DNA from 3 places in the Leclercia sp. S52 genome. Region 1 is predicted to be linked to each of the others. Evidence: predicted binding sites of a transcription regulator. Region 1 holds the regulator's gene; each other region holds the start of a gene.
The links. The regulator LexA, encoded in region 1, represses DNA repair genes until DNA is damaged. The targets are predictions, from matches to a motif close to TNCTGTATGTACATACAGNA.
Positions count from the first base shown of each region.

Region 2: the regulator LexA is predicted to act here: its motif matches at 7,699-7,718, upstream of AAHB66_RS10455 (YebG family protein).
Region 3: the regulator LexA is predicted to act here: its motif matches at 2,381-2,400, upstream of sulA (SOS-induced cell division inhibitor SulA).

Region 1 is NZ_CP152474.1:278,271-288,838, reverse strand. Features, by position in the region: gene dnaB (replicative DNA helicase) at 1-25, opposite strand, end outside; gene AAHB66_RS01325 (quinone oxidoreductase) at 97-1,080, shown strand; gene pspG (envelope stress response protein PspG) at 1,264-1,506, opposite strand; gene dusA (tRNA dihydrouridine(20/20a) synthase DusA) at 1,649-2,644, opposite strand; gene AAHB66_RS01310 (conjugal transfer protein TraF) at 2,725-4,035, opposite strand; gene AAHB66_RS01305 (cupin domain-containing protein) at 4,199-4,687, opposite strand; gene zur (zinc uptake transcriptional repressor Zur) at 4,800-5,315, shown strand; gene AAHB66_RS01295 (CsbD family protein) at 5,385-5,594, opposite strand; gene dinF (MATE family efflux transporter DinF) at 5,736-7,055, opposite strand; gene lexA (transcriptional repressor LexA) at 7,119-7,727, opposite strand; partial or broken gene AAHB66_RS01280 (diacylglycerol kinase) at 7,838-8,207, opposite strand; gene plsB (glycerol-3-phosphate 1-O-acyltransferase PlsB) at 8,363-10,568, shown strand, end outside.
Region 2 is NZ_CP152474.1:2,163,779-2,174,346, forward strand. Features, by position in the region: gene AAHB66_RS10415 (LysR family transcriptional regulator) at 1-25, opposite strand, end outside; gene AAHB66_RS10420 (alpha/beta hydrolase) at 339-1,334, shown strand; gene AAHB66_RS10425 (SDR family NAD(P)-dependent oxidoreductase) at 1,369-2,133, shown strand; gene AAHB66_RS10430 (GNAT family N-acetyltransferase) at 2,257-2,769, opposite strand; gene AAHB66_RS10435 (MFS transporter) at 2,935-4,107, opposite strand; gene AAHB66_RS10440 (alpha/beta hydrolase) at 4,167-5,303, opposite strand; gene AAHB66_RS10445 (LysR family transcriptional regulator) at 5,425-6,309, shown strand; partial or broken gene AAHB66_RS10450 (alpha/beta fold hydrolase) at 6,419-7,277, shown strand; gene AAHB66_RS10455 (YebG family protein) at 7,368-7,685, opposite strand; gene AAHB66_RS10460 (glutathione peroxidase) at 7,838-8,320, opposite strand; gene AAHB66_RS10465 (DinI family protein) at 8,426-8,665, opposite strand; gene AAHB66_RS10470 (TonB-dependent siderophore receptor) at 8,762-10,568, opposite strand, start outside.
Region 3 is NZ_CP152474.1:1,670,733-1,681,300, reverse strand. Features, by position in the region: gene yccS (YccS family putative transporter) at 1-1,592, shown strand, start outside; gene AAHB66_RS07890 (TfoX/Sxy family DNA transformation protein) at 1,577-2,203, opposite strand; gene sulA (SOS-induced cell division inhibitor SulA) at 2,421-2,933, shown strand; gene ompA (porin OmpA) at 3,287-4,342, shown strand; gene matP (macrodomain Ter protein MatP) at 4,410-4,865, opposite strand; gene AAHB66_RS07870 (Lon protease family protein) at 5,052-6,812, shown strand; gene fabA (bifunctional 3-hydroxydecanoyl-ACP dehydratase/trans-2-decenoyl-ACP isomerase) at 6,881-7,399, shown strand; gene rmf (ribosome modulation factor) at 7,473-7,640, opposite strand; gene pqiC (membrane integrity-associated transporter subunit PqiC) at 7,896-8,462, opposite strand; gene pqiB (intermembrane transport protein PqiB) at 8,462-10,099, opposite strand; gene pqiA (membrane integrity-associated transporter subunit PqiA) at 10,089-10,568, opposite strand, start outside.

The DNA.
Region 1 (10,568 bases):
TGTTGAAGGGTTTGTTTCCTGCCATAGTGAATGGAGTTACCGAGATAGAGAGTGGGTCGAAAGATTACCATATTTTCTAAGTCTAATGGAGGGAGCATGGCAACGCGTATTGAATTTCATAAGCACGGCGGCCCGGACGTTCTCAGGGCGGTAGAGTTCACGCCCACCGCGCCTGGCGATAACGAAGTCCAGGTCGAAAACAAAGCCATTGGCATTAACTATATCGACACCTATATCCGCGGTGGCCTCTATCCGCCCCCGGCCCTGCCAAGCGGGCTGGGCACAGAGGCGGCCGGGGTGGTGATCAAAGTGGGCAGCGCCGTTAAGCATATAAAGGAGGGCGACCGCGTGGTGTATGCGCAATCCGCCCTCGGCGCCTACAGCTCGATCCACAACGTCCCGGCGGATAAAGCTGCCATCCTGCCCGACGCCATCTCCTTTGAGCAGGCCGCCGCCTCCTTCCTGAAAGGGCTGACGGTCTTTTATCTGTTGCGCAAAACCTATGAGATCAAACCTGACGAACAGTTTCTGTTCCACGCGGCCGCAGGCGGCGTCGGGCTGATTGCCTGCCAGTGGGCAAAAGCGCTGGGGGCCAAGCTGATCGGCACCGTCGGGAATGCGCAAAAGGCGCAGCGCGCGCTGCAGGCGGGCGCCTGGCAGGTGATCAACTACCGCGAAGAGAGCATCGTTGAGCGGGTGAAAGAGATCACCGGCGGTAAAAAGGTACGCGTGGTCTATGACTCGGTGGGCAAAGATACCTGGGAAGCCTCGCTGGACTGTCTGCAACGCCGTGGCCTGATGGTCAGCTTCGGCAACGCCTCCGGCCCGGTGACCGGCGTCAATCTGGGCATTCTTAACCAGAAAGGCTCGCTGTTCGCCACCCGCCCTTCGCTGCAGGGTTACATCACCAATCATGACGAACTGGTTGAGGCCAGTAACGAGCTGTTCTCGTTGATTGCCAGCGGCGTGATTAAGGTGGATGTGGCGGAGGCGCAGAAGTATCCGCTGAGTGACGCGCAACGCGCGCATGAAGTGCTGGAGAGTCGGGCGACACAGGGGTCAAGTTTACTGATCCCCTAAAAAGAAATTGGGCTTCCCGTAGGAAGCCCTTTTCTTTTCTTTTTTTAGTTCGGCTGTATGTAGGGTACAGCGCGATGAATTCTTTAACGGCGGCAATAGTGACAGATTCGATAACTAAATCCTATTCTGTTCTAAGCAATGCTGCCGTAAAAGTTGCAAGGATGTGACGAACCGCTCAATACCTTAGTAACGAAAGCGGTTATTGCGCTGATAGCGTGGGATTTTTGGCGATTTAATCGCCCGTATCGCCCACACCACCGCCACGGCCAGCAGCAACCACGGCAGCAGTTTCAGCATCAGGGCAAACAAGCCGCCGATAAACATCACCACGGTGGCGACCACCAGCGCGGCAATAATCCCCAGCAGCGAGACGCCGGTTACCAACAGCATGACAAAAAATCCAATCACAAAAAGTAGTTCCAGCATGGCTCTCTCCCGAATGCATCACAACGATACGCTGCTATGACCTTTACAAGATCCGTGCCAAAACGTAACTCCTTGAGATAAAAACAAAACGCCCGGCAACAGGCTGCCGGGCGTGGTGAATTTGACGAACTTTTGGTGAAAATTATCGCTTGTCTGCTACCAGACGTAGCGCCTGCTCCAGCACCTCGATATCGGCACCCGCTTTATGGGCGTTTTCACTCAGGTAACGCCGCCACTGGCGCGCGCCCGGGATCCCCTGGAACAGACCCAGCATGTGGCGGGTCACGTGGCCCAGATAAGTGCCGTTGCTCAGCTCGCGCTCAATGTAGGGATACATCGCCCGCACCACCGCCACCGGATCGCGATCGGCGCTATCCATACCAAAGATTTCGCGATCCACTGCCGCCAGCACACCCGGATTCTGGTACGCCTCGCGGCCCACCATCACGCCGTCCATATGCTGTAAATGCGCTTTGGCCTCGTCAAGAGACTTGATGCCGCCGTTGATCGACATGGTCAGCTGCGGGAAATCGCGCTTCAGCTGATAAACGCGCGGGTAATCCAGAGGCGGGATCTCCCGGTTCTCTTTCGGGCTCAGGCCAGAGAGCCAGGCTTTACGGGCATGGATGATAAACATCTCGCACTCGCCCTTCCCGGCCACCGTGCCGATGAAGTCACAGAGGAATTCGTAGCTGTCCTGATCGTCTATCCCGATACGGGTTTTGACCGTCACCGGAATGGAGACCACATCGCGCATCGCTTTCACGCAGTCGGCCACCAGCTGCGCATTGCCCATCAGGCAGGCACCAAACATGCCGTTCTGCACGCGGTCGGACGGGCAGCCGACGTTGAGGTTAATCTCGTCGTAGCCGCGCGCCTCTGCCAGCTTCGCACAGTGCGCCAGCGCGGCCGGATCGCTGCCGCCGAGCTGCAACGCCACCGGATGCTCCTCTTCGCTGAAGGCGAGATAGTCGCCCTTGCCATGAATAATCGCCCCGGTGGTCACCATCTCGGTATAGAGCAGGGTATGGCGCGACAGCAGGCGCAGGAAGTAGCGGCAGTGTCTGTCTGTCCAGTCGAGCATCGGCGCGATGGAAAAACGATGAGCAGGATAGAGGGACGAATTTTCTGACGACATGGCGAAGTTTTAAGCATCTGCTGAAAATGGGGCGCTACTATAGCACATATTCGCCGGAGGCAGAGCGCCTCCGGATCCCCTCAGAAGGTGACGCTGAACTGCGCCCCGGCACCCCAGGTTTCATCCTCGCCGTAAATGCCGGTTAAATCGATATGCACGGTATTAAAGGGAGCGAAGCCGAGACCGCCGGTAACGACGTTACTGTCGTTGCCCTTCACGTCCCCGCGAAAGCCGCCGCGTACCGCCAGCCAGCCCAGCAGGGATACCTCTGCCCCCACCCCGACATACTGGGCGTTCTCTTCGCTTTTGAAGCCCCGGGTTTCGGTCAGATCGCCATCGGCGCTGAGGGTGAGCAGGCCGGTGTGCCAGGCCACCCCCGCCGTGACCAGAGGGCGGATCTGGTACGTGTCCTGATAGCTCACCTCCTGCCCGGTACGCCCGTTGAGAATGCGGATATCGTTGGTATCAATATCCCGTGAGAACAGGTTCTGCCCGCTCAGGCCGACCGTCCAGTTTTCACCAAAGTCGACCGCGACGCCGACATCGACGTTAAAACTGGTATCGTCATTGCGGTTACGACTGCTGTTAAAATCGCCGCTGTCGTAGGTATAGATGGAGGTGGTGTAGTTGTAGAGCCAGGTTTGTTGCAGTTTTGGCGTTACGCCGACCGATACCGGCAGGCCGTTGAACTCAAACTGACGGGCAACCGCCACGCCGTAGTCGGAGACGATCGCCGCCCTGCCCATGGCAACGGAGTTGAGGTTACGGGTAATGACGTCGCTGCCGTTCCGGGCCGCCCCCAGCGCCATCTGGTTGGTCATCCCTGCGTTGCCCTGTAGTCTGCGCAGAAAATCGATATCCTGCTGATCGATCTCCGAGCTGATGCGCGCGTGGGCATTGGCCTTAGCGACAAACGCCAGCGACAGCCCCGAGCCCGGGATACTGACGGCTATCCCTGCCCCGGCGTTACCGTGCGCGGTTTTGCCCTCGAGGAACTCCAGCTGATCGGCCAGATTGCCTGCGGCGCCCTGAAGATCGCTGAGCGTCCCCTGCGGATCGGCCAGGATCCTCGCCACGGTCAGATCGTCGATCATCTCCCGATCGGCGCTGATCTCATCGCTGATTTCATCGATCTTGTCCTGCAGATTGTCTTTATCGCTGATTTGCGCCCCCACCGAGGGGAATATAATGGCGACGTCGTCTTCTGCTTTCGATTTTGCCAGCAGGGCCGGGTTGATCAGCACCCCGCTGCTATAATGCGCCGACGCAACGCCCGTTCCACCCATTGCATCGCCGCGTGCTTCCGTCCAGGTATTTGCTGCTCCAGCATGATTAGGCAAAAGGAAAGCGGTGGCAATTCCCGCCACAGAAATTTTGAATTTAATTTTCACAGGACACCTGACTTATTGTGGGTGAATAAACCCCGGCGGCTAAATACCGCGCAGGGGCATACGTCCTTTGTGAAAAAAGTATGAGGAGCCGAATTTATCTAAACTTTAGTATTAGATTAAGTTATTGATTTCCTTATTTCTTTAATATGTATAGAACAAGAAATTACTTTTGCCCTGGTTTTCCGTCATGCGGTCCAAAAAATTGCGGCGGATGATCTATCCAGCGATCTTCGCGCGTCGCGGCATATACAGCATTTAGCGGATAATAAATTCGGTTATGTTTTTTATTCGCTTCACCCACCACTAATAACCGCACTTCTTCACTGGTATTATTAATAAAGGTGTGGCAAACGCCCGTCCCGGCAGGAAAACCGACGCTGTCCCCCGGTTCCAGCTTCCATAAATAACCGTTGATCCAGGCTTCGGGATAACCTTCGAGCACAAAGATAAACTCCTCTTCATCGCTTTCGGCATGAGGATAGGAGGTGCGACGCCCGGGTGGCAGGCGTTCATGGTGGATACCGAGGCGGCCCAGTCCCAGCGCACGGGCCAGCGGTGCGCCAATGGAGAAATGCTCTGTGCTGTCAGGGTAGGTAGAGTCGTCGGCGCCTTCTACTTCACGCCAGTGTCGAATGCAGTCAGGTCTTTTCATCTTTCCATCTCCTGTGGTTTTTCGTCAGGGTAGCATACCCGCGGGATCTCGGCGTTTAGGCCAGAACATGGTAAACTGGCGGTTTGTTATTCCACGTCATTCGAGGTGCAAAATGGAAACGACCACAATGCAGGCACTGTTAGCGCAAGCCGAAAAGCTGTGCGCGCAACGCAATGTGCGCCTGACTCCGCAGCGCCTTGAAGTGTTGCGTCTGCTGAGCCTGCAAAACGGGGCCATCAGCGCCTATGACCTGCTCGACCTGCTGCGCGAGAGCGAGCCGCAGGCCAAGCCGCCTACCGTCTATCGGGCGCTCGATTTCTTACTTGAGCAGGGCTTTGTGCATAAAGTGGAATCGACCAACAGCTACGTGCTGTGCCATCTGTTCGATCAGCCTACCCACACCTCAGCGATGTTCATCTGTGACCGCTGCGGCAGCGTGAAGGAAGAAGGCGCGGAAGGGGTGGAAGATATCATGCATAGCCTGGCGGCGAAGATGGGCTTTGCCCTGCGCCACAACGTGATTGAAGCGCACGGACTGTGCCGCAACTGTGTGGAAGTGGAAGCCTGCCGCCATCAGGAAGATTGTCAGCACGATCACTCTATCCAGCTAAAGAAAAAGCCGCGCTGAGGGCAAAAAAACGGGCGACCTGAAAGGTCGCCCTGGGCGTACATCCGTGTACCTGCGGGTATAGGTTAATTACCAGCGATAGTTGTTACGGGTTTCCCAGTCACCAACTTCTTTCTCTGCCTGGTCTTTCTCATAACCATAGCGTTCCTGGATTTTACCCACCAGCTGGTCACGTTTACCTTCAATGACGGTCATATCGTCATCAGTCAGATCGCCCCACTGTTCTTTTACTTTACCTTTGAATTGCTTCCAGTTACCGCCGACTTGGTCTTTATTCATCATCGATTCCTCTTCGTTCGGTCGTTAAGGTTAAGTTCGTCCTGAAATACGTTTCGTGCTGGACGTGATAATTATTATAGATAACCCTGCGGCGTTAGGTTTGTTATTCGGAATCTTTTACCATTCAGCCAGGCGAAGCCGCTATGAAAACCAGCTGCCGTTGCGCCAGTGACGGTGCCAGATCCAGGCCAGAGAGAGCCCCCGCAGGGCCAGGAACACGCTCAGGGCCAGCCACAGGCCGTGGTTACCCAGCCACGGGAGGGTGAACAGCGTCAGGCCAAATCCGGCGGCCGCCACGGCCATGCTGTTGCGCATCTCTGCCCCACGGGTTGCGCCGATAAACATGCCATCCAGCAAATAGCACCAGACGCCCACCACCGGCAGGACCACCTGCCAGATAAGATAGTGGCTCGCCAGCGCGCGCAGTTCAGGCAGCGAGGTCAGCAGGGCAATGATCCTGTCTCCTGCAAGGGCATAGACGAGCGCAAAGGCCAGCGCCACCAGACCGGACTGTCGGCAGGCCGCCCGCCACACTTCCCGCAGCTGGCCGCTTTCCCGTGCGCCGTATGCCTGCCCGGAGTGCGCCTCAACCGCATAGGCGAAACCATCCAGCGCATAGGCGGTAAAGGTCAGCAGGGTCATCAGCACGGCATTGACGGCGATAATTTCCGGCCCCAGCCGCGCGCCCATCACCGTCAGCGCCCCGAAGCAGAGTTGCAGCAGCAGCGAGCGCAGCATGATGTCGCGATTGAGGGCCAGCAGCTTGCGGATGTTGCCCCGCCAGCTCGCTTTCAGCAGCGCCAGCGAAATACCGCGCAGGGCCAGCACCCGCCAGACCATCCACAGGCCGATTAACAGGGTGGCGTACTCTGCGATAGCGGTTGCCAGCGCGGCCCCCTGCACGTTCATCTGCAGGCCCATCACCAGCCACAGATCCAGCACGATATTGAGCAGGTTGCCCACCACCAGCAGGATCACCGGCGCCCGGGCGTACTGCACGCCCAGCAGCCAGCCGAGCAGCACCAGGTTAGCCAGCGAAGCCGGGGCGCTGAGCCAGCGGATCTCAAGGAAGCGCCGCGCCTGATGGAGAACGGCCTCGCTGCCGCCGACGATATGCAGCGCCAGATCGATAAGCGGCGTGCGCAACAGCACAATCAGCAGCCCGGCACCCAGAGCCAGGATCAGCGGCTGCACCAGCGCGCGGGCCAGACGCAGCGGATCCTTTGCGCCATAGGCCTGGGCGGTAAGCCCGGTGGTGCTCATGCGCAAAAAGAGCAGCAGCATAAACAGGAAGCTGGTTGCCGTCGCGCCGATGGCGACACCGCCCAGATAGACGGGCGAATCAAGATGACCAATTACTGCCGTGTCCACCAGCCCAAGCAGAGGGACGCTGATATTGGAGACGATCATGGGAAGTGCAAGACGCCACAACGCCTTGTCTGAAGCAGTCAGGAGAGACATGAAAATGTTCGCCAGAGGCAGGAAAAGCAAACTGCGGCAGCGCCGCAGTTTGTCAGAAATCAGTTATAACCATTCACCGTTGCGGATGACGCCAACCGCCAGGCCTTCGATGGAGAAGTTATTTTCACGCAGGTCGACAACTATCGGGGAAAACTCGCTGTTTTCCGGCAGCAGCTGCACGGTGTTGCCCTGCTTTTTCAGGCGCTTAACGGTGACTTCATCATCTATGCGCGCCACTACGACCTGACCGTTACGCACGTCCTGCGTTTTATGCACCGCCAGCAGATCGCCGTCCAGAATACCGATGTCTTTCATCGACATACCGCTTACACGCAGCAGAAAATCTGCGCTCGGTTTGAACATGCCTGGATCGACCTGATAGTGGCCTTCAATGTGCTGTTGCGCCAGCAGCGGTTCCCCGGCAGCGACGCGACCGACGAGCGGCAGGCCCTCTTCGGCTTCAACCAGCAGGCGAATACCACGAGACGCACCGGAGACAATCTCAAGCACACCCTTGCGCGCCAGTGCCTTAAGGTGCTCTTCGGCGGCATTTGGAGAACGGAAGCCAAGACGCTGCGCGATTTCTGCACGCGTCGGCGGCATACCCGTCTGGCCGATATGATCCCGAATGAGATCAAACACCTCTTGCTGCCTGGTCGTTAACGCTTTCATTCCGCCCCCCTGGGTGTATATACAGTTATGCTGTGAGTATATACAGCTAAAGGTGATTTTGGAACCACAAACCGCATAAAAAACCAGAGACTTGTTCGGTTTCTGAAGGCTTATCGTAAATGTCCCCAAAGCAGCGTGACCCAGGTAAACAACGCAACCATAATCGCCATCAGCACTGCGGCAGAGCCCATATCTTTGGCCCGGCCCGACAGCTCGTGAAAATCAGTGCCGATGCGGTCGACTACCGCCTCGATCGCACTGTTCAGAATTTCGACTATCATCACCAACATCACCGAGCCAATCAGCAATACGCGGGTGATGGGATCAACATCCAGCCAGCAGGCAATAATAATCGCCGCGACGACCGCAACCCCCCTCCTGGCGAAATGCGGCTTCATTGATCCAGGCAGCACGGATGCCCTTCCATGAATAGCCGGCAGCTTTAATGATTCGGGTTAACCCAGTGGTATTATTGGCCATTAAAAGAAACCTTTCTTCGAAAATAGCGTCAGAAACGGTGGCTTAAGCGCCTGGCGCAGCCACCGGAAGTATGACGGGTAACAACAGAAATTTTGCGCGCTTTCTGTTATCCTTGCGCCGCAATTGCATTTTTAACCAGAGGCTTTACATCGTTTATGTCTGGCTGGCCACGAATTTACTACAAATTACTTAATTTACCATTAAGCGTCCTGGTAAAAAGCAAGTCTATTCCGGCGGTTCCGACGCTGGAGTTAGGACTCGATACCTCGCGTCCTATTATGTACGTTTTGCCTTATAACTCGAAGGCCGACTTGCTGACGCTGCGCGCCCAGTGCCTGGCGCACGATCTCCCCGATCCGCTGGAGCCGCTGGAGATCGACGGCACCCTGTTGCCGCGCTACATCTTTATCCACGGTGGCCCTCGCGTGTTCACCTGGTACACGCCGAAAGAAGAGTCGATCAAGCTGTTCCATGACTACCTCGATCTGCACCGCAGCAACCCGCTGCTTGACGTGCAGATGGTGCCGGTGTCGGTGATGTTTGGCCGCCGTCCGGGGCGCGATAAAGGCGAGGAAAACCCGCCGTTGCGCATGCTCAACGGGGTGCAGAAATTTTTCGCCGTCAACTGGCTGGGCCGCGACAGCTTTGTGCGTTTCTCGCCGTCAGTCTCACTGCGCCGCATGGCCGATGAGCACGGTACGGATAAGACCATCGCCCAGAAGCTGGCACGCGTGGCGCGCATGCACTTTGCCCGTCAGCGTCTGGCCGCGGTAGGCCCGCGTCTGCCGGCTCGTCAGGATCTGTTTAACAAGCTGCTGGCCTCGAAAGCGATCGCCCGCGCTGTCGAAGACGAAGCGCGCAGCAAAAAAATCTCCCATGAGAAGGCGCAGCAAAACGCCATCGCCCTGATGGAAGAGATTGCGGCTAACTTCTCCTACGAGATGATCCGCCTCAGCGACCGTATCCTGAGCTTTACCTGGAACCGTCTCTATCAGGGGATCAACGTGCACAACGCCGAGCGTGTGCGCCAGCTCGCTCACGACGGCCATGAGATTGTCTACGTGCCCTGCCACCGCAGCCACATGGACTACCTGCTGCTCTCGTACGTGCTCTATCACCAGGGGCTGGTGCCGCCGCACATCGCTGCGGGTATCAACCTTAACTTCTGGCCGGCAGGCCCGATCTTCCGCCGTCTGGGTGCGTTCTTTATTCGCCGTACCTTTAAGGGCAACAAGCTCTACTCTACGGTGTTCCGTGAGTATCTGGGCGAGCTGTTCAGCCGCGGCTACTCGGTGGAATATTTCGTGGAGGGTGGCCGTTCCCGTACCGGGCGTCTGCTCGATCCGAAGACCGGCACCCTGTCGATGACCATTCAGGCGATGCTGCGCGGCGGTACGCGTCCAATCACCCTGGTGCCGATCTACATCGGTTACGAGCACGTGATGGAAGTGGGTACTTACGCCAAAGAGCTGCGCGGTGCTACCAAAGAGAAAGAGAGCCTGCTGCAGATGCTGCGCGGCCTGAGCAAGCTGCGTAACCTCGGCCAGGGGTATGTCAACTTCGGCGAACCTATGCCGCTGATGACCTACCTCAACCACCGTGTGCCGGAGTGGCGCGAGTCCATCGATCCGATCGAAGCGGTGCGTCCTGCCTGGCTGACGCCAACGGTGAACGCCATTGCTGCCGACCTGATGGTGCGCATTAACAACGCCGGGGCGGCCAACGCCATGAACCTGTGTTGTACCGCCCTGTTGGCCTCTCGCCAGCGCTCGCTCACCCGCGAGCAGCTGACCGAGCAGCTCGACTGCTACCTGAACCTGATGCGCAACGTGCCTTACGCGGCAGATGCCACGGTGCCGACCGCCAGCGCCAGCGAACTGATCGAGCACGCGCTGCAGATGAATAAGTTCGAGGTCGAGAAGGATACCATCGGCGATATCATCATTCTGCCGCGCGAGCAGGCGGTACTGATGACCTACTACCGTAACAACATTGCGCATATGCTGATGCTGCCTTCGCTGATGGCTGCCATCATTACCCAGCATCGCCAGATCAGCCGTCAGGCGCTGCTGGAGCACGTCACCGCCCTCTATCCGATGCTGAAAGCCGAGCTGTTCCTGCGCTGGAACAACGAGGAGCTGGTTGAGGTGCTGGATCAGCAGATTGCAGAGCTGACCCGCCAGGGACTGATTTCGCAGAAAGAGGACGTTCTGCTGATCAACCCATCCCGGGCACGCACGCTGCAGCTGCTGGCGGCGGGCGCACGCGAAACCGTGCAGCGCTACGCCATTACCTTCTGGCTGCTGAGCGCTAACCCGTCGATCAACCGCGGTACGCTGGAGAAAGAGAGCCGCACGCTGG
Region 2 (10,568 bases), 1.9 Mb from region 1:
AATCACTGAAACCCTCACGAGCCATTTCTTCCTCACACAGAAGCGACAAAGGGATAAGACAGGCTTTAAAAGATTAATGAATTCTGTTTATGAATGCAAGAAACCAGCCGCACTGGTAGGGGCTTAATACGTTATGTATATTTATCAGCAAGCCAATATGAATAGCCGGGAATAACTCTACCGGGCGTAATGAAACAAATATTATAAATGCGAAGGGCGGGGGTGTGACTATTTTCCCTGCTCCGGATGTTCGTAATAATTATTCCTAAACACTTTAAACATGCTGATATAAATATCGGTCAGGAGGCGTCATGTCTTTATCTAAGGTTTCATTATTATTGGCATCATTACTTATTGCCAATACGGCACTCTCTGCACAAACCCAACCCACCACCGTGGCAGAAGGTATTAATGTCATGAATTCGCAAAAAGTTTCATTCCAGAACGGCACAATCAAAATGGCGGCCAATCTCTACCTGCCACCCGATTTCGATAGCGCGAAAAAATACCCGGCGATTGTTGTCTCCCATCCCTGGGGCGGGGTAAAAGAGCAGACGTCCGGTCTTTACGCTCAGCAGCTGGCGAAACGCGGATTCATTACCCTGGCCTATGATGCCTCTCACTACGGGGAAAGCGGAGGCTTACCGCGTGACCTGGAAAATCCGGCCGACCGGGTGCAGGATATCCGCAGCGCGATTGGCTATCTCAGCAGTCTGCCGCAGGTTGATGCCGCCCGCATCGGAACGCTGGGCATCTGTGCGGGCGGCGGCTATACCCTCCACGAAGCGCAAACCGATCTGCGTGTTAAAGCGGTCGCCGGGGTAGTCACCTATGACATCGGGGATGCAACCCGAAACGGTATTGAAGGATCGCCTGTCTCTGCTGCCGACAGGCTGAAATTACTGCAAAGCGTCGATGCGCAGTTAAATAAAGAGGCCGCCGGTGCGCCGGTGCAGGTAGAGCAGCTGCTCCCGGCGCGTGACAGCGTCAATGCCAGTACGCCGAATTTTGTGCGGGAGGCGACGGAATATTACCTCACCCCACGCGGGGCACATCCGAATGCCCGAAACCGCTATGTCGTAACCAGTCCGGGACTGCATATGGCTTATTATCCGCTGGAGCATATGGCGGATATTTCTCCCCGGCCGGTATTATTAATTGCCGGAGAAAAAGCGGAAACCCGTAAATTTAGCCAGCAGGCCTGGGATAATGCGCAGCAGCCTAAAGAATTAATGATAATTCCTGGTGCATCCCATTTTGATTTATATGACAAGCCGCAGTACGTCAACCCGGCGGTAGAAAAACTCGCTGCGTTCTTTAGTAAAAACCTTTAACAGCCAGCTTCGTATTCAATCAGGAAAATTATTTATGACTTATTCACTTGAAAATAAAATTGCCTTAGTGACCGGTGCCGCTTCAGGGATTGGTCTTGCCACCGCGCGAGCCTACGCTGCGGCGGGCGCATCGGTGATGCTGGCTGATATCAACGCAGAGGCGGTGAAAGAGGCCGCCGAGTCGCTGGTGGCTTCGGGCTACACCGCCCAGGCGGTGACCTGCAATGCGGCGGATCTGGACGATGTCGCTGCGATGGTGCAGGAGACCGTTGCCACCTTTGGCCGCCTCGATATCGCTTTCAACAACGCCGGGATCCAGAATGTGCTGGCCGAGATTGCCGATGCCACCGCAGAAGATTTCGACCGCGTCACGGCGGTGAACCTGCGCGGCGTATGGGGCTGCATGAAATACGAACTGCAGCAGATGCGTAAGCAGGGCAGCGGCGTTATCGTGAACTGCTCCTCTATCGGCGGGATTGTGGGCGGGGCAGAACGCGCTAACTACCACGCCGCCAAGCATGGCGTGCTTGGCCTGACCAAAAGTGCGGCGCTTGAGTATGCCGCGCGCAATATTCGCGTCAACGCCGTCTGCCCGGGACTGATCTGGACCCCTATGGTTGATGCCATGGTCGCCTCCGGGCAGAAAGAGGCGCTGGAGGCGATGGTGCAGGGCGTGCCTATGCAGCGTCATGGCAAAGCTGAAGAAATTGCGGACGTGGTGCTTTGGCTCTCCAGCGATGCGTCATCCTACGTCACAGGCCAGTCCATCTCGATTGATGGTGGCCTGACCATGCGTTAAGCCATCCTCTGGCCAGATGCCTGCGGCAGGCTCTGGCCATTCTAAGCTTAAGAATGTCTTACTATTAATGCCGTGGTTTTTTCATTCTGGAGCGTGGGCCACCGCCGGACTCACGCCACCAGGCTATAAAGATAGCCCCATGATCAGGATGACGCTCTGCTGCGAAGCCGTAGTGAAAAGGGTGCTTTTGATGTGTTCCATGCCCAGTTTGTTATAGAAATGACAAGCGCGTTCGTTCTGTTCAAGCACCTCCAGCCATAAAAATCTCGCTCCAGTGTCCCGGGCGCGCGCTTTAATCGTTGCAAACATTCGCTCACCATAGCCTTTGCTTGTCTCAGCAGGATCAAGATAGAGCTTGCTAAGCAGCACCCCTGATATATCCGTATCAGGAATGGTGGTTTCAAAAGTCACTTTCGCAAAACCAATCGGGCGATCGGTCTCTGTCACATACCAGCATACACGGCGATCCTGCAGACTTTGTTCAAGTGCGGGCAGAGAATATTCATCAGCTAAAAACTGGTTCAGTTCCGATTCTGACACCCACAGATGTTTAAAGTGGGCGCGATAGCTCCTGTAACCCAGTTCACTAAGTAACATGGCATCCGCCAGGGTGGCCTGCCGCATTTGTAATGTCATAAAAGGTATCCCGTCCCGGTTAAAAAACTAACGGCTTCTAATCTATAACGAAAGTTCTCTCGCAGATATGACCGCATCCATTATATGCATGAGTCACAAGAGAAAGCCGCCATGCCAGAGAGCGGCCCGCATCCCTTACGGCCCCAGCTAACCCGCCACCTTGCTCTACCGCGAGGTGAACCACGTCAGCACCACCGCGCTCAGCAGCAATATCCCGCTCATGGCAAAGGTGCTCTGCCAGCCGAAGTTATCGAACACCATGCCGCCCGCCGTCGAACCCAGCGCAATCGAGAGCTGGATCACCGCCACCATGAGCCCGCCGCCGGCCTCTGCATCATCGGGCAGGGTACGGGCGATCCACGTCCACCATCCCGTCGGTGCTGCGGTGGCCAGCAGACCCCAGAAGCCTAGTAGCAGGGCGACGATCCAGACGCTGTGTCCGATCAGGATCAACAACCCGGCGATGGCCGCCATCAGGAGTGGAATGGCCATTAACGTCAGGTAAAATCGGGCATTCAGGAACAGGGCAACGATTAGCGTACCCACAAACCCCGCCGTGCCGATGGTGAGCAGGATCAACGATAAACCCGAGGCGCTGACGTGAGTCACGGTCTCCAGGAACGGGCGCACGTAGGTGAACAGCGCAAACTGACCCATAAAGAACAGACCGCAGGCCAGCAGACCGACGGAAACTACAGGCAGACGGAACAGGCGAAAGACGGTCCCGCGGGAAGTCTGACGATTGTTCCCCTTCATGTCGGGCAGGCTATACCACTGCCAGATAAACGCTGCGATCGCCACCGGGACCAGGCACAGGAAGGCTCCGCGCCAGCCGATGGTGGCTCCGAGATAGCTACCGAGCGGGGCGGCGACCACCGTCGCCAGGGCGTTACCGCCGTTGAAAATTGCCAGCGCGCGGGCGACCTGATGCTGCGGCACCAGGCGAATGGCCGTCGCCGCGGACATCGACCAGAAACCGCCGATGGCAATGCCAATCAGGGCGCGTCCGGCCATATAGACCAGGTAGCTGGACGCAAAAGCAATAATCAGCCCTGATGCTGCCATCAACACCGTCATGCCCAGCAGGAGGGTTTTACGATTCATATTCCCGGCAATATGGGACAGGCTCAGGCTGGTCAGGACCGCCAGCGCGCCGGAGATGGCAATCCCCTGGCCGGCCAGCCCCTCGGTGACGCCCAGATCGCCGGCAATGGGGGTCAGCAGACTGACCGGCATAAACTCCGATGCAATCAGGACAAATACGCACAGGGTCATGGCGAATATACCGCCCCAGTACGCGTGTTCGTTACTCTGTGTGGATTGGCTCAGTGTGGACATAGTCAGATTTCACGAAGGGGAAAAACACGCCACCTGCCAGGAACAGGTGGCGGATAGAGTTATTTCAGGTTGGTTTTGAAGAACTGCCCGAACTGCGCAAACGGGATTTTACCGGCGACGTTGTCGTACAGATCGACATGGTTAGCGCCCGGGACAATTACCAGCTCTTTCTGTTTGCTGCCGACGGCTTTGTAGGCATCTTCAGCGAAATAGCGTGAGTGCGCCTTTTCACCAGTGACGATCAGCGTCGGGATGCCGATCTCTTTGGCGTAGCTCAGCAGCGGCATATTCATAAACGACAGCGGCATAGTCGCGGTCCATGCGCCGGTGGAGTTCACCGAACGCTCATGGAAACCGCGCGGCACCCGGTAGTAATCGAAGAACTCTTTCAGCACCGGATGCGGATCCGCAGGCAGCGCCTCCGGCAGAATACGCTCAGCCGCGCTTACTTTGCCGTTCTGGTCGACATTAATATCGTGGCCGCCGTGGGCGAAGGTGCCGCTTTCGGCATCCTTCCAGCGCTGCTCGTTAAGATATTGCAGGACGGCATGGCGATCGGCCGCAGAGTAGCGGTCTTTGCCATCGCCCACGCCGTGACCCATCGCCCGGCTCATGTCGTACATCACGCTGGTGGCGACCGCTTTGACGCGGGTATCCATGGACGCCGCGTTCAGCGCCATTCCGCCCCAGCCGCAGATGCCGAGAATGCCGATACGGTTGCGATCCACCTCTTTCTGTAATCCCAGGAAATCTACCGCCGCGCTAAAGTCCTCGGTGTTGATATCTGGCGAGGCGACGTTACGCGGCTGGCCACCGCTTTCGCCGGTGTAAGAGGGGTCGAACGCCAGGGTCACAAACCCTTGTTCAGCCAGGGTCTGGGCATACAGGCCGCTGGACTGCTCTTTGACCGCGCCAAACGGCCCGCCGATCGCAATCGCCGCCAGCTTGCGGTCGCCCCGGTCTTTAGGCAGATAAAGATCGGCCACTAAGGTGATCCCGTAGCGGTTCGGGAAGGAGACCTTGCGGTGATCGACCTTGTCGCTCTCGGCGAAAGTCTTATCCCACTTCGCGATCATCGAAACGGGCGCGTTTGGATTGGTGGTATCTGCATAACTCATTGTTGTTACTCCACTTAAGGATGCGCACAGCAGCATCGCAGGTATGGCAGCTGTCAGTTTTCGGGTGAACGTTTTCATAAAAGGCACCGGGCTGTGTTGTTGTGTGGAGACCAGTATAGTTAGCAGAAATAGTGCTGATTAGGGGCCGAAAGTTGCTAAGATTCATATCATATTGTTATGAATTGATGAGGATAACCTGATGGCGAAGCGGGAAAACTATAACGAGCTGTACCTTTTTATGCAGGTGGCGCGGGAGGGCAGCTTCACCGCCGCCGCGCAGCGGCTGGGGCTGGCCCAGTCGGGGATTAGCCGTTCGGTACGCGATCTGGAAGAGCGGCTGGGCGTACAGCTGCTGGTGCGTACCACCCGCAGGCTCTCATTGACCCAGGCGGGGGAGCAGCTCTACCAGACTACCGAGTCCGGGTTTGATGCCCTGGATACCGGGCTTGCCACTCTGGCGCATTACCGCGAGACGCCTTCCGGCACGGTGCGCATCAATGCCAGCCAGCACGCCATCGAGAAATGTCTCCTGCCGAAGCTGGCGATATTTAAACAACGCTATCCGGATATCCGGCTGGAGCTGATGAATGAGAGCCGCTTCGTCGACATCATCGCCGAGCGGTTCGATGCCGGCATCCGGCTGGGGCCGGAGGTCGGTCAGGGGATGGTCGCGGTACGCATTACGCCGCACATGGAGATGGCGGTAGTCGGTACTCCCGACCATTTGCGACGCTACGGTTTTCCCCAGACGCCAGCGGATTTAGCCGCCCATCCCTGCATTGCCTACCAGTTTGCCGACGGCAGCCTCTATCACTGGGAGCTGATTCAGGACGGCAAAAGCATCACTCATCGCCCCGAGGGGCAGTGGGCCATGTCCGACAGCTATATGGAAGCCGAAGCCGCCCGGCTGGGTCTGGGGCTGGCCTACGTGCCGGTTGAGCTGGTGGCGGACGATCTGGAGCGCGGGACCCTGATCCGTGTGTTGCAGCGCTACAGCCTGCGGATGGACGGGCTGTTCCTCTATTATCCCCATCGCAACGTGTCACCGGCCCTGAGAGCGGTGATCGATACCCTGAAAATCTGAGGATGTGTTGTAGGCCGGGCAGGTGGAGCAGCAGAAAAAAATCGCCAGATGCGGGAGTAAAAGCTAGATTGAATGTAACTGGTATGACCACATAAAGAAGGCTCAACGAATGAATTCAATAATAATACCCGTAAAGGAAGGCGGATTTCTGGCTGCCACGCTCTGGGAAAGAAGCGATGCCAAAGCGATGGTTATCCTTCACCCCGCAACGGCGGTTGTGCAGGCCTTTTATAAAGGATTCGCAGAGTACCTTTTCAACAGGGGGGTTCAGTGTCCTCACTTATGATTATCGTGGCACGGGTCTTTCGAAATCGGGGATGGTCCGTAGCTACAGCGTCTCAATGTCAGACTGGATAGAGCAGGACGTCGGATGCATAACAGCCTGGGCTAAAGCGCGTTTCCCGGAACTTAGCCTGCTGGCGGTAGGGCACAGCGTAGGAGGGCACGCCGTTCTGCTTTCGACTGCCACCCGCGCCCTGCAGGCCGCGGTCATTGTGGCCTCACACGCCGGTGTAACGAGCACAATAAAACAAACGACAGAAAAGGTGCGGGTGTGGTGCTTATTGCGTGTGCTGGCCCCGGTTCTTTGTCGTATTTTCGGATACATGCCGGCCCGGCGTCTGGGGCTGGGCGAAGATTTACCGGCGCCAGTGATGCTTCAGTGGGGGCGCTGGAGCGCAATGCCGGGTTATTTCTACGACGATCCTGACTGGGATGCACGCCAGCGGGCAAGTGAGGTAACGTTACCCGTGCTGGTGATGGGTTTTGATGACGACCCCTGGGCTAACCCTGAAGCCATAGCGCGGCTGATGGCGCCCGTACAAAACGCAAAAATCGAACGCCGCGACATACGGCACGCCGATTTTGGTCTTAAGGCTATTGGCCATATGGGCTTTTTTCGGGCGCGATGTGAGGAGAAATTATGGCCCGTCGTCGGGCAATGGCTGGAGCGTCAGTGTCCGGAGTGAACGAAGCGTGGAGACCAGGCCCTACAACAAAAAAGCCGCGAGCGGTTTCCCGCTTGCGGCGACAGGATCGGTGATGATGCGTTCTGGCGATCAGGCAGCTTTAACGGCTCTGATTTTTTTACTGCCAGCCGCATCTGACTCTTTTTCATCTGTTGCAGTGACGGCATTAAGCTCAGGGAGCTTGCTGGTACGCAGGATATGCTGAACGGCCTCTTTCTGCTCGGCAAGATACAGCCCAAGATTCTCAGCCTGCGTTTCGTCCATCTGCATTCCGCTTTGCAACAGCCAGTCGGTGAATGCTTCCGCCAGGTCGAGCAGTTTGTCGTGAGCGTCAGCCTCTTTCTTACTGGCAAATGTCATTTTCTCTTCACCTTTTCTTACGACAACAAATTTTGTTTCAACAGCCATTATGCACCCCCTATACTGTAATTATATACAGTATAGCAGTTCCGCGTTTGTGTTGCAGCCAAAATGTGCTGACATGTCCTGCGATCGGGGAGCAGCTTCCCGCAGCTCCTGACCGGTATGCACTACATGAATAGTTTAAATGACAGAAATACTTATATTTGCAGTGCCGCAAGGACAGAGGCTTCTATTTTCTCTGGGGTCGAGATCGGTGCAAAACGCTTGAGCGGTTTGCCGTCGCGTCCAATCAGGAATTTAGTGAAGTTCCACTTGATCCGCCCACCCAGAATGCCGGGCAATTCGTGTTTCAGGTAACGAAACACCGGGTGCGTAGCCGTGCCGTTAACCTCCACTTTCTCGAACATCGGGAAGCTCACGCCGTAGTTGATGTGACAGGTCCGGGCAATCGCGTCGGCGTCACCGGGTTCCTGCTTGCCGAACTGGTTGCAGGGGAAACCCAGCACCACCAGCCCCTGTTCGGCGTACTTTTTGTAGAGCATTTCAAGGCCCGCGTACTGCGGCGTGAAGCCACAATGGCTGGCAGTATTCACCACCAGAACCACCTTACCGGCATAGTCGGCCATAGAGATGCGCTCGCCACGCAGGCTGGTGGCAGTCAATTGATGAAAGCTCGTCATGTCGGAAACCTCAAAGCGGAACCCTTTTGCAGGCGTTCTGGATTATAGACTCTGATTTTTAACACGTCTGCTTCTGGCACGAAGCGGTCTCCGGGTCTATAAAACTTACTCCGCAACCAGCCACATATCGGCCTCGTCAAACATCTCCTCCAGCATGCGGTTAAGCTTCTCACGATCGCTTTTGCTGGCATCGCTGTTCAGGCCGTTGGCCTGCATCGGCTTAACCTTCACCTCGGCATCCGGAAAGATACGGTGCACACGGGTGGTCAATTCAGCCAGAATGATCTCCCTTGCGCCGGGAAGTCCTGCCACATTTCTTTTGTCATAAACCAGTTCAACGAACATCACACACCCTTAAATACTGTTTTAATGTACAGCATTCTTACCGGGGCAATGACATCTGTCAACTGCCGCCCGCTATGCAGGCGGCAGAAGCGACGATCAGAACAGGACCGAGTAGTTCAGGCCGAAGGTACGACCGCGACCTTTGTAGGTATAGAGGTTCTCAGCGCCGTAGGTTGGGCTGTAAAGACCCGGTGCCCGCTGTCCCCATGCGGTGGTGTAGTCTTCATCCAGCAGGTTTTCGACGCTAAAGCTCAGCTTGCCCACCGGCAGAAGGTAACTGCCGATGAAGTCAGCGGTGTTATAGCCATCAATGTGCTTACCGGCTTCGTCAGACAAATCAAACGTCTGCGTACTTTGCAGACGCAAGGTCCAGTCGCCCGGGGCCCAGGTGACCCATGCGCTCATCTTGGACGGGCTGGCGCTGTCTACCGTCAGCTTCTCCCATTTTCCGTCGACGCGGGTTTCTGATTTGATGAGGTTGAAGTTGGTGCCGGTGCTCCACGCGCTGTCGGTGAAGAAATAATCCACCTGACCCTCAACACCGTAGATGCGACGCTCGTCATCTTCGACGTTGATGGTCATGTCGCTTTTATTGATGTTGATGGTTTTGTCGGAAAGCGAATAGTATCCGGCGATCTGCGTGCGCAGGTTATCCCCGGTGTAGCGCCAGCCCAGCTCGAACGCATCAACTTTAATCCCGTCGAGTTTTGAGTCATTAACGTTAACGCTGTTGACCAGACGATAATGGCCGTTCACCAGCTGATAGGTGCCGGAGCCGTAATATTTCGCCAGATCCGGGATCTCAAAGCCCTGGGAGAAGTTAAACCACAGCTGCTGGCGTTCGGTCAGATGGCCCAGAATACCGGCGTTAAACAGCAGGTTGTTGTAGTCGGTTTTTCCGCCCGGCACGGCGTCTGCCGAGGTGGCTCTGCCCGTGGCGATACCCTGCTGTTGGGCGTAACCAATAAAGTCGTCGACCTTGTTTTCCGTGTACTGATAGCGCACACCGCCGCTCAGGGTGATGGCGGAGAAGTCGTAGCTGGACTGCAGGAAGGGAGCGAGGTTGGTGATGCTGTAGCCCGGATAGCGCCCGACGTTATAGGCGTTATCCAGCTTCATGCCGCCGCTGGCCGCTGCTTTATTCAGGTCGAAAAATTGCTGATTGGCGTCGAAGGTTTCATGCTCGGCATCGACACCCCACGTCAGCGTCAAATCGTCCAGCGGTTTACTGTTAAGGGTCAGCTTGCCGCCGTAGAAATCGGTTTTTTGCTGTGATGCACCAATGCTGGTGACCCGGCCGCCGGAAAGGGTAGGGAAGGGATAAAACGTCAGGCTCTCGTCACGGTAGTAAATCTGGGCGAGCAGATCCTGGCCCCAGAAATCGGTGTTGGCGTATTGCAGGTTGATCAGGTGGCGTTCGGTGCCCGGAATACGGTCGGAGTCGAGGTTGTTTTTGTTGTAGGCATTGCCGGAACCGGTCACCGCCGAGAAGTTTTCGCCAAGAAAGAGGCCGTGCTTACCGTCGGATTCACTTTTGTAATACTGCGTGGTGACCTGCAGCTGCTGATTATCGTCGATATTCAGCGTGCCGGTGCCCATCACGTCCAGGCGGTCGGAGTATTGCAATCCGGTCTGGGTATTATCAACGATCACCTCGTCGCCATTGCCGTCGTACCAGCCGCCAAAGCGCTGATACGCCACTGACAGGCGCCCTGATGCGTTGTCGTTACCGCCGCTGACCGCTGCCGCGACGTTCTCGTCATTGTCGTTATGGCTGTTGAAGCCCGTTTTCATGCCTGTCTGGAACTCGACTTCCGTTTCCGGCTGGCCCTTTTTAGTGACGATGTTGATTAAGCCGCCGGTACTGCCCCCGCCGTAAAGGGAGGTTGCGCCGGAGATGACT
Region 3 (10,568 bases), 1.4 Mb from region 1:
AGCTCAAGTCCCGGCTCTTTGACCCGGACATTGAAGGCGATGGCCAGGCGCCGCTGTACGATCTGGCGCTGGCGAACGGCCAGCTGGTGACCACGCTGAACCAGACTAAAGCCTCGCTGCTTACCCGGTTGCGCGGCGATCGCGGTCAGCGCGGCACCCGCCGCACCCTGCACTACTACTTTGTGGCGCAGGATATTCACGAGCGCGCCAGCTCCTCGCATATTCAGTACGCCGATCTGCGCGAGAAGTTTCGCTACAGCGACGTGATGTTTCGCTTCCAGCGCCTGCTCTCCATGCAGTCGCAGGCCTGCCATCAGCTGTCACGATCTATCCTGCTGCGCACCCCCTATCAGCACGATCCACGGTTTGAGCGGGCCTTCACGCACCTGGATGCGGCGCTCGATCGCGTCCAGGCCAGCGGGACCTCAGCAGAACAGATGAAAGCGCTGGGTTTTCTGCTGAACAACCTGCGCGCCATTGACGCCCAGCTCGCCACCATCGAATCCGAGCAGGCGCTGGCTATGCCCCGCAATGATGTGGAGAACCAGCTTGCCGACGATAGCCTGCACGGTTTCAGCGATATGTGGCTGCGCTTAAGCCGCAACTTTTCACCGGAATCAGCGCTGTTCCGCCATGCGGTGAGGATGTCGCTAGTACTTTGTATTGGCTATGCCTTTATACAGATAACCGGGCTTAATCACGGCTACTGGATTTTGCTGACCAGCCTGTTTGTCTGTCAGCCGAACTACAATGCCACCCGCCACCGGCTGGCGCTGCGTATTATCGGTACGCTGGTCGGGGTCGCCATCGGGCTGCCCATCCTCTACTTCGTTCCCTCCCTGGAAGGCCAGCTGATCTTGATTGTGATCACCGGGGTGCTGTTTTTTGCGTTTCGCAATGTTCAGTACGCGCATGCCACCATGTTTATTACCCTGCTGGTGTTGCTCTGTTTCAACCTGCTCGGGGAAGGCTTTGAAGTGGCGCTACCGCGCGTCATCGATACCCTGATTGGCTGCGCCATTGCCTGGGCCGCAGTAAGCTTTATCTGGCCAGACTGGCGCTTCCGTAATCTGCCGCGCGTGCTGGATCAGGCGATGAATGCCAACTGCCGGTATCTGGATGCCATCCTTGAGCAGTATCATCAGGGCCGCGATAATCGCCTGGCGTATCGCATTGCCCGGCGTGATGCCTATAACCGCGACGCGGAACTGGCGTCGGTAGTCTCAAACATGTCCACGGAACCGCGGGCGACAGCGGAAACGCGCGAGGTTGCGTTCCGTCTGTTGTGCCTGAACCACACCTTTACCAGCTACATTTCGGCGTTGGGTGCGCACCGCGAGCGGCTGACCAGCCCAGCCATCCTGGCATTGCTTGATGATGCCGTTTGCTATGTAGATGATGCGCTGCATCAACGCCCGGCGGATGAACCTCGGGTTCAGCAGGCTCTGACCGAACTGGCGCAACGCATTTCGCATATTGAACCGGGTGCCGAGAGCAAAGCGCCGCTGGTGCTGCAGCAAATCGGTCTGCTTATCGCGTTGCTGCCAGAAATTTGTCGTTTACAGCAGCACGTTAATCAACTGCCAGAGTGAGTGCTGTTATCCACCGGCAGCCTTTTGTACCACTCCACCAGCTCCCGGCGTCTGTTCTCCGGGAGCGCCGCCTCGTGCAGACCGACGATTGCCCCTTCCAGCGCAAACAGCACCTTGTAGCTCAGGTGCTTGTTAAGTTCCCTGATCTTCAGCCAGCACTTCTCGGCGCCGAGGGTGCGTAACGCCTCTTCGTTGCTGATGCCCGCCTCGTTTAGCAGGATCTCAAGCTGAAAGGTGAGATTGGGTAAATCTTTCAGCCTGTCGCGCTTGTACCGCTCGCGGCGCTCCCGCCGCGCGGCTTCGAGGGCAAATGAGGAGAGCTGCAGGAGCTTATCCCGATCCTGCCAGAGCGCCTCATCGACACGGTAATAGTTCAGCAATACCGCGCGCCCCCGCTTCACCAGCGTTAAGTAAGAGGAGGCATTTTTGACGCAGTACTGTGCGCTCTCTTCACAGGCGCGCAGGTATAACTCCCCCTCTGAGACCATCGCAAAGACCGCATCATCCACCGCCAGGGTGTATCCGCCGAACAGGGCCCGATGCTCAACATCACCGAGTGATGAAAGATATTTCGTAGATTGATAGATCCGCTCATAGGATAACTTTTTCATGATATTTCCCTTTTAAATCATGCAGTAATAGTAAAGTCGTTTGTTAACGGATCCGTTAGCCAAAAAATAGGTAAGTTATGATCGAACGGCAAGATGATTTTTCAATCGGTCTGAATAACAAACCAAATTTGCGAGGAGCTTTCCGAAAATGAGGTTGATCTTTAGACGTACAGGGGTTACTGTATATCCATACAGTAACTACAGGGCTGGATTGATTATGTACTCTTCAGGCTATGCAAACCGTTCAACAACTTTCTCTTCTTCCGCTGGCAAAAGTGCACGGAGTTCCGCTGCTGCGTACATGTCCACCGGGCTGATTAGTGAAGTGCTTTACCGTGAAGACCAGCCCATGATGACGCAGCTGTTATTGCTGCCCCTGTTACAGCAGCTTGGTCAGCAGGATCGCTGGCAGCTGTGGCTGACGCCGCAGCAGAAATTGAGCCGTGAATGGGTACAATCCGCAGGTTTACCGCTGACTAAAGTGATGCAGGTGAGCCAGATGGATCCCTGCCATACTGTAGAATCGATGGTGAGGGCCCTGCGTACCGGGAATTACAGCGTGGTGATTGGCTGGTTTACGGAAGAATTAACCGAAACGGAACAACATCGCCTGGCCGAAGCGGCCGAAGAAGGTAACGCACTGGGCTTTATTATGCGTCCTGTTCGAATGAATGCTCTGGGCAACGGACACCTTTCTGGGCTAAAAATTCACTCGAATTTGTATCATTAAGTAAAAATAAGAGTTTTCCTGGAATTTTTTTTGCAAGCGCTGTACGCCATTGGTTCCCTTTCTAAAAGCCGCGACAAGTCTTGTCTGCCGCGGCTTCCTCCAGTTTAGCACGCCTAAATCTTCGCCATAAATGTTAAATATTGTGTATACAAAACTTTTTTTTCATATGCCTGACGGAGTTCACACTTGTAAGTTTTCAGGTACGTTGTAGACTTTACATCGCCAGGGGTGCTCGGCCTAAACCGAAGATATCGGTAGCTTTACTCTTTGTCCCCGCCCCCCGGTGAAGGATTTAACCGTGACTCTCATTGAGATTCTCATGGCGATTTTTGGATGATAACGAGGCGCAAAAAATGAAAAAGACAGCTATCGCGATTGCAGTGGCACTGGCAGGTTTCGCTACCGTAGCGCAGGCCGCTCCGAAAGATAATACCTGGTATGCAGGTGCTAAACTGGGCTGGTCTCAGTTCCATGACACTGGCTGGTATAACGACGCTCTGAACAACGACGGCCCAACTCACGAAAGCCAGCTGGGCGCAGGCGCGTTCGGTGGTTATCAGGTTAACCCGTACGTTGGCTTCGAAATGGGCTACGACTGGCTGGGCCGCATGCCTTACAAAGGCGACAACGTTAACGGTGCTTTCAAAGCACAGGGCGTTCAGCTGACTGCTAAACTGGGCTACCCAGTAAATGACGCTGTAGACATCTACACCCGTCTGGGCGGCATGGTATGGCGTGCAGACTCCAGCAACAGCATCGCTGGCGACGACCACGACACTGGCGTATCTCCAGTATTCGCAGGTGGCGTTGAGTGGGCAATGACCCGTGACGTTGCTACCCGTCTGGAATACCAGTGGGTTAACAACATCGGCGACGGCAACACCGTTGGTGTTCGTCCAGACAACGGCATGCTGAGCGTAGGTGTTTCCTACCGTTTCGGCCAGCAGGAAGAAGCAGCGCCAATCGTTGCTCCAGCTCCAGCACCAGCTCCAGAAGTACAGACCAAGCACTTCACTCTGAAGTCTGACGTTCTGTTCAACTTCAACAAAGCAACCCTGAAACCAGAAGGTCAGCAGGCACTGGATCAGCTGTACACCCAGCTGAGCAACCTGGATCCTAAAGATGGTTCCGTAGTGGTTCTGGGCTACACCGACCGTATCGGTTCTGACGCTTACAACCAGGGTCTGTCCGAGAAACGTGCTCAGTCCGTTGTTGACTACCTGATCTCTAAAGGTATCCCGGCTAACAAGATCTCCCCACGTGGTATGGGCGAATCTAACCCAGTTACCGGTTCTACCTGTGACAACGTGAAAGCTCGCGCTGCACTGATCGACTGCCTGGCACCAGATCGTCGCGTAGAGATCGAAGTTAAAGGCATCAAAGACGTTGTAACTCAGCCAGCGGCATAAGTTATCGTCTTATAAAAAAACCCCGCCATGTTGCGGGGTTTTTTATTGTCTGAAGAAAAGTAAAACACTACTTCTTACCGGAAAGCAGCGCCTGCAAATCGGTTTTCAGGGTGGACATCTGACTGGCGTACTTCTCTTTATGTTCCGCATCTTCAATCAGCTGCACGATGGTCTCTGACAAGGTTTTTCCGCGGCGCTGGGCAAGCCCGGCCAGACGTTGCCAGACCATAAACTCCAGATCGATCGACTTCTTCCGGGTATGCTGGTGCTCAGCATTAAAATGCCGTTTTCGCCGCGCGCGGATGGTCTGCTTCATGCGGTTCAGTAGCGCCGGATTGATGTGTTTATCTATCCAGCCGTTGACCAGAATGGGTTCGTTTTCGAGGGTCAGCAATAAATCTACAGCTTCTTTTGCAGCACTGGCTTCGAGGTAGCACGTGATCAATTCCCCTTCACGGTGTTTTTTGACCAGATACTTCCATTTCCAGCCGCTTTCGAGATTTTCCAGTTGTTGGTATTTCATCGCGATCTCAGTGTGACCGTGTAACTGTGTTCAGAATATCAGTTTTTTGGCAATCTGCTGAAAAGAAATCATATCCTGTGATACGCGGCGATGCATTCATCTCCGGAAACGCCCATTCCCTCATGGGCAGAGCCTGCGCCTTACGGTATACTCCATCGTTTTACTTCTGACTAAAAAACATCAACTTTGACCATTACGAAACTTGCATGGCGTGACCTGGTTCCGGATACCGATAGCTATCAGGAACTGTTTGCACAGCCAGATCTCGCGAAAGAACACGAATATATCCTCAGCGACACACAGCCCCGCTTGCATTACGCACTGGAGCAGGTGTTAAGCCCGTGGGCAACCTCACCATTCATGTTGTTGAAAGCGCCAGACGAAGCGGAGTACCTGAGTCTTCTGGCGGATGCCATGCGGCAGCTGCAACCAGAAACCGGGACGGTCTTTGGGGGTGAGTACAGCATTGACGGCCGTACTGTTACCTTTGAACCGGCAACCGTACCCGATGGCCGTTTTGCGGTCACAGGCAACATTGTCCCGGCGGGCTGGACAGAAGCAGAACAGCTGTTTGGCTGCCTGCGCCAGTTTAACGGCGAGCTGACCCTGCATCCCGGCCTGGTTCATCAGGCCAACGGCGGCGTGTTGCTCATCTCCCTGCGCACGCTTCTGGCCCAGCCTCTGCTGTGGATGCGCCTGAAAAACAGCGTCAGCCAGCAGCGCTTTGACTGGGTAGCCTATGATGAGTCACGCCCTCTTCCGGTCGCCGTGCCTTCTATGCCGCTCTCCCTGAAAGTGGTGCTGATTGGCGATCGCGAAGCGCTGGCCGATTTCCAAGAGATGGAACCCGAGCTGGCCGACCAGGTGGTATACAGCGAGTTTGAAGACAGCACGCAGATCGCGGACGCCGAAGATATGCTGCAATGGCTCCAGTGGGTACATGCCGTCTGTGAACGCGCGCAGCTGCCAACCCTGGCGGCAGATGCCTGGCCGGTGCTGATCCGCGAAGCGGTGCGCTACACTGGCGATCAGGAGACCCTGCCGCTTTGTCCCCTCTGGCTGGGTAAGCAGCTGCGTGAAGCTGCGGCCATGACCGAAGACGACACTATTACCGGCGAACAGCTCTCCCAGATGCTGGTGCAGCGAGAGTGGCGCGAAGGCTACCTTGCGGATCGCATGCAGGACGAGATCCTGCTGGAGCAGATCCTGGTCGAAACCGAAGGTGAACGCGTCGGACAGATCAACGCCCTGTCGGTGATTGAGTTCCCTGGCCATCCGCGCGCCTTTGGCGAGCCGTCTCGTATCAGCTGCGTCGTGCACATCGGTGACGGTGAGTTTATCGACGTGGAACGTAAAGCCGAGCTGGGCGGGAACATTCACGCCAAGGGCATGATGATTATGCAGGCTTATCTGATGTCGGAACTGCAGCTTGAGCAGCAGATCCCCTTCACCGCCTCCCTGACCTTTGAACAGTCTTACAGCGAAGTCGATGGCGACAGCGCCTCGATGGCAGAACTCTGTGCGTTAATTAGCGCCCTGGCCGATGTGCCGGTGAATCAGAGCATTGCCATTACCGGTTCGGTGGATCAGTTTGGTCGCGCGCAGCCGGTCGGCGGTCTGAACGAGAAGATCGAAGGCTTCTTTACCGTCTGCCAGCAGCGCGGGCTGAGCGGTAAACAGGGCGTCATTATTCCCCTGCCGAACGTTCGTCATCTCAGCCTCAGCCAGGAGCTGCTGACCGCGGTAGAAGAGGAACAATTCAGCCTCTGGGCGATCGAAGATATTGCAGATGCGCTACCCTTACTGACAAACCTGGAGTGGGATGCCGAAGGGCAGACAACGCTGATGCATACCATCCAGGAGCGTATTGCGCAGGCAACACAGCAGGAAGCACGCCATCGTTATCCCTGGCCGTTACGCTGGTTGAACTGGTTCACGCCAAACTGATCGGACTTGTTCAGCGTACACGTGTTAGCTATCCTGCGTCCTTCACTAAAATAAGGCATACTGAGAACATGGTAGATAAACGCGAATCCTATACAAAAGAAGATCTTCTTGCCTCTGGTCGCGGTGAACTGTTTGGCGCGAAAGGCCCGCAGTTACCGGCCCCGAACATGCTGATGATGGACCGTGTCGTGAAGATGACGGAAACCGGCGGCAACTTCGATAAGGGTTACGTAGAAGCAGAGCTCGATATCAATCCGGACCTGTGGTTCTTTGGTTGCCACTTTATTGGCGATCCGGTGATGCCAGGCTGCCTGGGTCTGGACGCGATGTGGCAGCTGGTTGGTTTCTACCTCGGCTGGCTGGGTGGCGAAGGCAAAGGCCGCGCCCTGGGCGTTGGCGAAGTGAAATTCACCGGTCAGGTTCTGCCGACCGCGAAAAAAGTGACCTACCGTATTCACTTCAAACGCATTGTTAACCGTCGCCTGATCATGGGCCTGGCGGATGGCGAAGTGCTGGTCGACGGTCGTCAGATCTACACGGCTAATGATCTGAAAGTGGGCCTGTTCCAGGACACTTCCGCATTCTGATTTTTGCTTTTACACAAGCATAAAACGGCGAAACCTCCGCACTGCGGAGGTTTCTTTTTTTAAAGAGACGCTATCAAGCAAGTACTGCCCTGTCTCCGATGGCTTCTCGCCAGCCCCCTAACCATTGCGACCTTTGATTAATGGTCTGATAGGGACACATTTCTTTAGAACGTCCGGCGATGCCAGCCTGATAACCACGTTGATGAGCCCTTTCAAGGCGATCTCGTTTCTGTCTCTTCATGCCTCGTTTCCCTCATTATTTGATCTGGTGGAAAAGAAAACAGTGATTACAAAATGTGCAACCACAGATAACGAATACCCTGATTACCGCTTAGCGTCAATGCGCAAAATTCACGCCAGTGTCATAAATGTGAGCTACTCAAAAGTTCATTTGTACAAAAAGTGTGACGCGGCACAAGTAACGGCCTGAGCGTAAAACGAAAAAAAGGCCGCAATTAGCGTCATGCTAAATGCGGCCCGGTGCGATGAATTTTACTTATGGCAGGCGGGAAATCTCTCTGGCAATGCTGGCGGACTCCTGCGCCCAGCCCTGCGCCAGCACCTTCACCATCTCATCGTAACCATCTTTCTGCTGCTTGAGCTCCAGATGGAAAGGCCGCTTAATCAGCTGGCCCTGATGGTTCAGCAACCACTCCCCGCTGACGATCACGCTGCCATCATAGCGACCATGGAAGTTGGTCACGTTGACGTTCAGCGTATCCTGAACGCTACCCAGCGGCTGCGACGCCACCACCCATCCCGGCAGCTGGCTGCTGAGATTGGCGACCAGCGTATTGCGCAGCTGCTGATCCAGCGGGCTGGCCCACAGGTTGTTGTTGGCGATGACATACTGCACATCGCTGGTTTGATATACCACGCCATTACCGGCCAGATAATCCGGCACTGCCACCTGCTCAACCCACAGCAGGCGGTTGCCCTGGCTGGCGATGCTTTGCCCGCCCGCCTGCGCTGCCACGGGCAGCTGGTAGTAGCTCTTGTTCTCTGCTGAGCTGCAGGCGGTCAGGAGCGCCGCCACTGCGGTGATCATTAGCCATTTTTTCATTATTTAGCCCCCTTCGGCTCAGGGTCCTTTTTGTCTTTCGCTTCGAATACCAGCGCGTTGCTCTTCGTGTTCAGCGTCTTCAGCACCGGCTGGAGTTCACGCAGAACCTGATCGAGGCGCTGCATATCTGCCACCATCTTGTTGTACGCCGCTGAACCCGGCTGGAAGCCCTGCATGCTGCGGTTCAGCTCACGCAGGGTTTTCTGCATGTCCTGAGGCAGCTGCTGCATCGACTGGCTGGCGGTCAGCTTGTTGAGGTTATCCAGCGTAGCCTGCAGACGGCGCATCGTCGCCTGGCTCTCACTGAGCGTGTTGGTCGCCTGCTGAATCATCGGATTAAGCGGCAGATTGTTGATCTTATCCAGCGTCTCCATCAGTCGCTGCTGGATCTGCGCCAGACCCCCGCTCACGGTCGGGATGATTTTATAGCCCGAGAATTCACGGATCTCTTTTACCGGCGGCTCTTTCGGGAAGAAGTCCATATCCACGTACAGCGCCCCGGTCACCAGGTTACCGGTTTTGAGCGAGCCGCGCAGGCCGCGCTTCATCAACCCGTCAATATGCTGAGCAATATCAGGTGTGTCGCCAACCTGATTAATCAGACGCTCCGGCTCGATGCGGATCAGCACCGGAATACGGTAGTCGTCATCCAGCACCTGACGCATCCCCGGCGCGAAGAACGGCACTTTGCCGACGGTGCCGAGACGGATGCCGCGGAATTCAACCGGCGCGCCCGGCTGCAGGCCACGGACCGAATCCTTGAAGAACATCAGGTAATCGATATGGTCGGTATAGAGCGAATCCTGAATGCTCTTCTGGTCGTCATACAGTCTGAACGCGGTCTTCTGCGCCACCGGCTGCCCCTGATCCATCCCTTCCGGCACGTCAAAGCTCACCCCGCCGCCAAACAGCGTGGAGAGTGAACCCATCTCGACGCGCATCCCCGCTGAAGTTAAGTCCACGGCGATACCGCTGTCTTTCCAGAAGCGGACGTTACCGGTGACCAGACGATCGTTCGGCGCATTGATAAACAGCTGATAGCTGATGGTCCGTTTTTGCGTATCAAAGGTGCTGGTTTCTACGGAACCGACACGGTAGCCGCGGAACAGCACCGGATCGCCCGGGCTTAGCTGACCGGCTTTTTTGCTGTCGAGGATCACGCGAATGCCTTTCGCATCAGGCGGTGCCAGAGGCGGGGAGTCAAGCAGCTGATACTGCCCCGGTTGCGAGCCCTTTTTCCCCGGCTGCAGTTCGATATAGGCCCCGGATAACAGGGTGCCAAGGCCGCTAATGCCTTCACGACCCACCTGCGGTTTTACCACCCAAAACACCGAGTCGCCATGCAGCAGCTTTTCCATCCCGGCATTGAGGCGGGCTGTAATCTGTACGTGCGTCAGGTCGTCGGTCAGGGTCGCGCTTTCGACCACACCCACATCCACGCTGCGGCTCTTGATGGTCGTTTTACCGCCCTCAATCCCCTCGGCGTTGGTGGTGATCAGCGTCACGACCGGGCCCTGGTGGCTGTAATGATAAAACAGGATCCAGGCACCGATCAGCGCGGTCACGATGGGGAAGATCCACACCGGCGACCAGTTCCTGACCTTCTGCACTTTCGCCTCTCCACTCTTATTTTCCATGCTTTTGCTCATCCTCATGGCTCGACTCTGGCTTACGATCCCACGATAAACGCGGGTCGAAGGTCATGGCAGCAAACATTGTCATTATCACAACCAATGCAAACATTAGCGCCCCTATTGCAGGGTAAATACTCATTAGCCCGCCTATCCGCACCAGTGCAGACAGAACGGCAATCACGAAAACGTCGATCATGGACCAGCGTCCGACAAACTCGACAACTTCATAAATCAAATGCATCCGCTCACTATCACGCTTGCCGTGTCCTTTGGCATCCCAGCAGAGCCAGGCAATGGCAATCATTTTGAGCGTAGGCACCATGATACTGGCAATAAAAATGACCAGCGCCACGGGATAAGACCCCTCCCCCCACAACAGGATCACCCCGGCCATGATGGTCGACGGCATTTCATCACCCAGCAGGTCGGTGATCATAATGGGCAGAATATTGGCAGGCAGATAGAGCATGAT